DNA from 2 places in the Streptomyces sp. NPDC005374 genome. Region 2 is predicted to be linked to the other one. Evidence: riboswitches for the same ligand, from Rfam matches in the RefSeq annotation. Region 2 holds a riboswitch; the other holds the start of a gene.
What was found. Region 2 has a riboswitch for cyclic di-AMP ahead of ACFYRX_RS04440 (transglycosylase SLT domain-containing protein). Riboswitches for the same ligand answer to the same signal wherever they lie in the genome.

Region 1 (3,815 bases), on a different contig from region 2:
CGAGCGTGTCGAGACGTTCGTCGTCGAGGCCGCCCACCGAGGCCCGGGTCACCGCGCGGGCGTACTCGGGCGTCTGGAGCAGCCCGGGCACCACCGAGGTCTCCAGTGTGCGCATCGCGCTCGCCTGGGACTCCAGACTGATGAAGTCCCGGTAGGTCGGCGGCAGGACACCCCGGTACGCGTGCCACCAGTGGTGCCGGCCGCCGCCCTCGTCGGAGCCCGCCAGCACCAGGAGCAGCTCCCGCAGATCCGTGTCCAGCACGCCGTAGGCATCGAGGAGTAACCGCACATCGGCCGGTTTCACACCGCTGGCGCCGGTCTCGATGCGGCTCACCTTCGACTGGTGCCAGCCCACGAGCCGGGCCGCCTCACCGCTGGTGAGCGCCGCACTCGTGCGTAACGCACGCAGTTCGGCGCCCAGTTTCCGGCGGCGCACCGCGGGACCGTGCTGCATGGTGCTACTCCCTTACTCCTTACGAGCCGCCCAAATACGGTCTCGCGTCGCAGAGTTCACCGCTTCGAGCGACAGATATATGCATATCTTGGTGGATCGGCACCCGTCACCGCCTCGGTAATGGCACTCTGACGATGAACCACCAGTCCGGGACCGTACTCGAACCATCCGCACCGTGTCGGACTACGGTTCCGTGGGAAAGGGACGACGTCGCCATGGCAGACCACCTGGAAGCATCCGTCACTCTGCCGAGCGAACCCGCCTCGGTCTCCGCGGCCCGCACCTATGTCCTGAGCGCGCTCGCGGAGTGGGGGCTGCCACCGGCCACGGACATCGCGGAGACCGTCCGGCTCATCGTCTCCGAACTCGCCACCAACGCCGTACAGCACACCTTCGGACAGTCACCCACCTTCACGGTGGACATCGAGCTGGACCGTGACGAACAACTGCGCATCGGGGTCACCGACAGCCATCCCCGCTTCCCCAAGCGCCTCCCGGCCGCGGTCCAGCAGGACAACGGGCGGGGAATGGTGATCATCCGCTGGCTCGCGGCCGAGTACGGCGGCAAGCTGAGAGTCAGGCCCACCCGGGAAGGCGGCAAGACCGTTTCGATCGAACTCCCGTGGTCGGTACCGGCACAGCCGGTCACCGCCGCGGGGCAGCAGGAGCCGTGACCCACTCCGTAGGCCGGGAACGCGGAGACAGGACGCCCCCTTCAGCGGCCGAGCCCGGGCCGTCCCGGGGTCACCGCAGACGCGCCGACGGTTCTCGGGGAGCAACTCCCGGACGAGCCGTGGCGCGCGGCCTGAGCGGCTCGCGGTGCGGCCGCCGAGGCGCCGCGTGGGGTTCCTGCGTGACGTGCTCCTCGGCGCGGCCCGCCCGCCACACCAGTCGGGGGAGCAGCCACCACAGGCCCAGGCACACCAGCAGGGTCGCCGTACCCGCGGCCACTCCGCCGGTCCGGCCGGTCGTCACGTCCACGACGAGCAGGACGGATCCGGTGAACGCGAGCACCAGAACGCCCATGCCGACCGTGGCGAGCCGGGAGGAGACCTGCACGATGCGGGCCTTGGCGCCCCGCTGGAAGAGCGAGCGGTGCAGGGCCGCCGGTGCGGTGAACAGCGCCGCCGCGACGACCGCGAGGAGCAGCGTGGTGACGTAGGTGGCGCGCTGGAAGGAGTCCAGCGAAGGGAAGCGCTGGGTGAAGGCCAGGGTCAGCAGGAAGGCGAAGAGGATCTGCACCCCGGTCTGGGTGACGCGCAGTTCCTGGAGCAGCTCGCCGAAGTTGCGGTCGGCGCGCTCCAGCGGGGTCTCGTTGCGGGCGGTGCACGGGCGGTGGTCGGCCATGACGGTACGGGTAACCATCCGGGCCCGTGTCACGCGTCCCGGGAGACCCGAGGGGGTGACGTCCGGTCAGGGCGCCGTCACCCCCTCGGGGGTGCTACTTGACCCGGCCGTACCAGACGCTCTTCGTCCAGATCTTCTGCAGTCGCACCACGTCCCCGGTCTTGGGGGCGTGCCAGATCTTCCCCTTCCCGGCGTAGAGACCGACGTGGTAGACGTTCGAACCCGAGTGGAAGAACACGAGGTCACCGGCCTTGCGGCTGCCCGCGGAGATGTGCCGGGTCTTGTTGTACTGCTGGGCCGCCGTGCGCGGGAGCTTCTTGCCCGCCTTCTTGAACGAGTACAGCGTGAGCCCTGAGCAGTCGAAGCGGGACGGCCCCGTGGCGCCGTACCTGTACGGCGAGCCCTTCTTGGAGGCCGCGACCTTGAGTGCCTTCGTCGCCGGCGTGGCGGCCGCGGCGTCGGCGGCGACGCCCGGGATCACGACAGAGCCGCCCACAGCGGCAAGTGTCAGTGCCGAAGCCGTACCGGCTCGGACCATCAGCGACGGAACACGATTGAGCGCAGACATGCGCAACCCTTCGTCAGCCGCCTGTGAAGGATGACCTGTCGGATTCGGGCTGACAAAGTTGCCCGGCCGCTGACGCGGCTTCACCCCAAGGGCTGCTCGGCCCGGTCATGGCGTGACCGTCCCGGCGACCCGTCGTGCCTGGGTCCTCCACTCCTGCCGATGCACCTCTGTCGACCGGTCATCCGGGCGGCGGCAGGACTCGGCGTCCGCCCGGATCGCCCCGCCACTGCGGCGGGGGCTTGTCGTCAGACAGGGATCTTGACGCAAAGAAGTCCGAAAAACCCAACGGAACCGGGGATTTGTGTCGTTACTCACCACTCACTCGTTCGGGTGGACACCCGAACGACGGAAGGGGTGTCGAGGGCTCCGCGGGCCCCCGGACCAGCACAGAGAGTCCTCATTGTGCTCACACACCACGCGTGTTGCGCGGCCTTGACGGTCGTGAAAGAGGAGCCGCCTCTCGTCCAACAGGGGGTACGTCTTCTGGTCCGTTTCAACCGTGCTCCGGACGCTCCGTCAGACCGGCGGGGCGCCCGGGGCGCTGCGGATGCGTCAGTTGTCGGGGTCGGGCGGCACGACGACCCGGGCCGAGCGCCGCTCGCCGTCCAGGACCCGCAGGGCCCGCGCCAGCGTCGCGGCGTGCATCTCGCGCTCGCCCCGGCGGTGCATCAGCGCGAGCGCGTCACGCAGCTCTGCCGCCCTGCTCACCAGCGCCTGCGCCGCCCGCAGTCCGCCGTAGGTGTCCTCGTGCCGGGCGGGGTTGATCCGGCCCAGCAGATCGACCACGTCGAGATAACGGTCGATCAGCTCGCCCTCGGCGCGCGTGAGCGCGGGCAGCGGTGGAAGATCCGGCAGCATCCGCGGCTCACCTCGCGCCCGGCGTGGTGCGGGATGTCTTGCGGCTCGGGACGATCGCGTCCGCGAGGCCGTAGTCCAGCGCGCCCCGCGCGTCCAGGATCTTGTCCCGCTCGATGTCCGCGCTCACCTGCTCGGCGCTGCGCCCGGTGTGCCGGACCAGCATCTCCTCCAGGCGGGCCCGCGCACGGAGCAGTTCGTCGGCCTGGATCGCCAGATCGCTTGCCTGCCCCTGCACCGGTTCGTTCAGCGCCGGCTGGTGGATCACGACCCGCGCGCCCGGCAGCACGGAGCGCTTGCCCGGGGTGCCCGCCGCCAGCAGCACCGCCGCGGAGGAGCCGGCCTGCCCGAGGCACGTCGTCTCCACGTCACAACTGACGAACTGCATCGTGTCGTAGATCGCCGACATCGCGCTGAACGAGCCGCCGGGGGAGTTGATGTACAGCGAGATGTCCCGGTCCGGGTCCTGGTACTCGAGGTACATGAACTGCGCCATCAGATCGTTCGCCGAGGTGTCGTCGATCCGCGTCCCGAGGAAGACGATCCGCTCCTCCAGCAGCTTCGAGTACGGATCCATCGTCCTGTGCCCGG
Region 2 (3,815 bases):
CGACCGGGTCCCGGCCGTCCATCGGGCCGGCCGTCTCCAGGATCTGCCCGGTGACCAGGCGCTCGAACGCCTCGGCCTGCACCCGGACCGCCTCGGGGCCGAGGTCGGCCAGGATGTGCGAGGCGCGGGCGAAGAGGAAGTCGCCGGTCAGCACGGCCACCGAGTTGCCCCAGCGGGTGTTGGCGCTGTCGACGCCGCGGCGCACGGCGGCCTCGTCCATGACGTCGTCGTGGTACAGCGTCGCGAGGTGGGTCAGTTCCACCACGACGGCCGACGGCACGACGCCCGGCGCATGGCGGTCCCCGAACTGGGCGGCGAGCATCACCAGCAGCGGCCGGAAGCGCTTGCCGCCCGCCCGCACCAGATGCTGGGCGGCCTCCGTGATGAAGGGAACCTCGCTCTTGGTGGCCTCGAGCAGTCCCTCCTCGACAGCCGCCAATCCGGCCTGGACATCGGCTTCCAGAGCCTGGTCCCGCACGCTCAGCCCGAACGGCCCGACGACGGTCACGAGGGGTCTCCTGTCTGCTGGTGTCTACTGGCGGTTACACGGAATGTCGATAGGTCGCTGCCATCACTCGAGTCAGCGTATCCGGTCACCTTTGGATCACCGATAGCGCCCGCCCCGTCCATGCCGGGCGGTATCGGATCACGGTCGGTATGTTTTTGATCACGTGAAAAGAACGGATATCCATCGACTTGTAGGTAAGTAGTCACTGATGTCCGGACCCGGGTCGGCCCCGACTCACCCGGGCACGACCCGGACCTGCCTCGAACCTGTCCCGGACCCGCCCGGGAAGCCCTTCTCGTTTCACACGTGCCCTGCGCGACTCCACCCACGCGTGAACGTGCGGCCTTCCCGCGAGGCCGGCCATGAAGCGTCGCACCGGACGCGGGAGAAGCGGAACCCACGGACGGGCGGTTGACCACGAGTTGGGCACTCTTGACCGTTTTACCCCTCTTGCGATCACGCGTGACTTGGCTCACCCGACCCCACGGATCCGCACGCATCCGGAATGCACCGATCCGCCTTTCCCTGTGCGTCAGTTGAGGCTTGCTGTCGCAAAGGATCAAGTGCCCTAAATCGCCCTTACCAAGGTCAATAGGCATGGCATGTGAATTCGCCACTTGTTCCGGACATGTGCTCTCGCATACGTTCCCGGCCTGTCGGGCGGACGCCGAATCCTGCCACCGCCCATACACCCACCGAGAAACCACGGCAGGAGCGGGGGAACCAGGTAAGTCGCCGGATCGGGATGTCTTCGGGCATACCGGTACGGCTCGGGGTGAAGTCATGCCTTTTGCGGGCATGGCCGGGCAACTCCCGCCCGAACCCGACAGCTCACCTCGCAGGCGACGGAGAGGAACTTCGCCATGCCCGCTGCCGCTCAGCACCGCACCCCCCGCAAGAGCCGTTTGGCCCGCAAGCTCGCCGTCCTCGGCACCGGAGCCGCCGTACTGGCGCTCCCCCTCCTCGGCGCGACCAGCGCGTCCGCGGCCACCCCGACCGTGCAGACCGCGACCACGCTCGGGTACTCCAACACCCTCGACGGCTGGATCCGGGCCTCCCTCGCCGTCATGGCGGAGCACGGGATACCCGGCTCCTACAACGGCATCTACCGCAACGTCATCCGCGAGTCCTCCGGCAACCCGTGGGCCATCAACAACTGGGACTCCAACGCGGCCGCCGGCACCCCGTCCAAGGGCCTGCTCCAGGTGATCGACCCGACGTTCAACGCCTACCACGTGTCCAACACGCTGTGGGACCCGTACGACCCGGTCGCGAACATCACCGCGGCCTGCAACTACGCGGCCCAGCGGTACGGGTCGATCGACAACGTCTGGGGCGCGTACTAGGAACTACGCCTCAGGGAACAGTCTTTCGAGGACGACGGCGATGCCGTCGTCCTCGTTCGACAGGGTCACCTCGTCGGCCACGGCCCTGAGTTCGGGGTGGGCGTTGGCCATCGCGACCCCGTGGGCCGCCCAGTCGAACATGGGGATGTCGTTGGGCATGTCCCCGAAGGCGATCGTCACCTCCGGCCCGAGACCCAGGTGTTCGGCGGCCAGCGCGAGGCCCGTCGCCTTGGTGATGCCGCATGGCTGGAGTTCGACGGTTCCGGGCCCCGACATGGTGACCGTGGCCAGTGAGCCCACCACCGAGCGCGCCGTCCCCGCCAACTCGTCGTCGGACAGATAGGGGTGCCGCAGCAGCACCTTGCTGATCGGCTCGCACCACAGGTCGTCGCGCCGGTCGACCCGCACGGCGGGCAGCGTCGGGTGGGGCATCAGATACCCCGGCTCGATGAGCGTCAGCCCGTCCACGCCGTCCTGGTCCACGGCCGCGTACACCTGCCCCACCTCGGCCTCGATCTTCCCGAGCGCGGTCTCGGCCAGCTCCCGGTCCAGGTTCACCGACCACAGCAGACGGTCCGCGCCGGCGTCGTACACCTGCGCGCCCTGCCCGCACACCGCGAGCCCCGTGCTGCCCAGGTCGTCGAGGAGGGGCCGCACTCTGGGCGCCGGCCGACCCGTCACGACGAGATGCCGGGCCCCACCCGCCGCCACTCGCGCGAGCGCGGCCAACGACCGGTCCGAGAGGGTGTCGTCGGCACGCAGCAGCGTGCCGTCCAGGTCCGTGGCGATGAGTGAATATGCGGGGGAGGCGGCCATGATCAGAGAATACGGATGGTTGGGCCCATCGACTCGACGCGAACCGGACGGCTGCTGCTTTCACATCCGTTGACGTGTGTTCCGGTTCCGGTCACGCCGAGTCCCGGATCACCAGTTCCGTCGGGAGGATCACCCCGGCCGTGTCCTCGCCGGCGATCTGGGCGAGGAGCATGCGGACCATCTCGGCGCTGATGCGGTCGAAGGGCTGGCGCATGGTGGTCAGGGCGGGGGCGATGGCGGTGGCGGCCGGGGAGTCGTCGAAGCCGCCGACAGCGATGTCACCGGGGACCGAGCGCCCGGACTGCTGGAGGACGCCCACGACACCCAGCGCCATGAGGTCGGAGGCGACGAACACGGCGTCCATGTCGGGTGCTTGGGCGAGCAGCCGCCGGGCCGCCCGCTCGCCGCCGCTGCGCCGGAAGTCGCCCTCGACCACGAGCGCCGGGTCGTAGGGCAGGCCCGCCTCGGCGAGCACGTCCCGGTAGCCGGCCAGCCGGTCGGGGCCGCCCGGCATGTCCAGGGGCCCGGTGACCATGCCGACGCGGCGCCGGCCGCCCTCGAGCAGATGGCGGACCATCTCCTGCGCGCCGTCGCGGTCGGCGGCGGCCACGTAACTCACCTTGGAACCGAGCCCTATCGGCTTGCCGCAGACCACCAACGGGATCCCGGCCTCGTGCAGTTCGGCGGCGACCGGGTCACCGCTGTGGTTGGAGAGCAGCAGCACGCCGTCGACGTGGCCCGAGGTGATGTACCGGGTCAGCCGGCGTCTGTCGTCGTCGCTCTCGGCCAGCATCAGCAGCAGCGGGATGTCGAACTGGGCGAGCCGTTCGGTGCAACCACGCAGCAGGACGTTGAAGTTGGGGTCCTCGAAGAACTTCTCCTGCGGTTCCGTCAGCAGGAACGCCACCGAGTCCGACCGGCCCGTACTCAGGCTGCGCGCGTGCCGGTTGACCACGTACCCGGTCTTCCTGATGGCGGCCTCCACGGCCCGCCGGGCGGCCGGCGAGACGTAGTGGCCGCCGTTCAGGAAGCGGGAGACGGTGCCCCGCGAGACGCCGGCCTCCCGGGCCACGTCGTGGATGGTGGGAGGCCTGCGGCGGCCGTTCGCGCTGGTGGTCATGTTCCTCGTCAGCTAGAGACGTCAG

Region 1: another riboswitch for cyclic di-AMP. It lies ahead of ACFYRX_RS25820 (C40 family peptidase); the one in region 2 lies ahead of ACFYRX_RS04440 (transglycosylase SLT domain-containing protein).

The regions. Positions count from the first base shown of each region.
Region 1 is NZ_JBIAKA010000010.1:146,811-150,625, forward strand. It holds gene ACFYRX_RS25805 (helix-turn-helix domain-containing protein) at 1-454, opposite strand, end outside; gene ACFYRX_RS25810 (ATP-binding protein) at 670-1,128, shown strand; gene ACFYRX_RS25815 (DUF6328 family protein) at 1,199-1,801, opposite strand; gene ACFYRX_RS25820 (C40 family peptidase) at 1,896-2,369, opposite strand; cyclic di-AMP (ydaO/yuaA leader) riboswitch at 2,373-2,584, opposite strand; gene ACFYRX_RS25825 (hypothetical protein) at 2,922-3,227, opposite strand; gene ACFYRX_RS25830 (ATP-dependent Clp protease proteolytic subunit) at 3,235-3,815, opposite strand, start outside.
Region 2 is NZ_JBIAKA010000001.1:945,129-948,943, forward strand. It holds gene ACFYRX_RS04435 (polyprenyl synthetase family protein) at 1-508, opposite strand, end outside; cyclic di-AMP (ydaO/yuaA leader) riboswitch at 1,164-1,366, shown strand; gene ACFYRX_RS04440 (transglycosylase SLT domain-containing protein) at 1,372-1,854, shown strand; gene ACFYRX_RS04445 (HAD family hydrolase) at 1,858-2,670, opposite strand; gene ACFYRX_RS04450 (LacI family DNA-binding transcriptional regulator) at 2,762-3,790, opposite strand.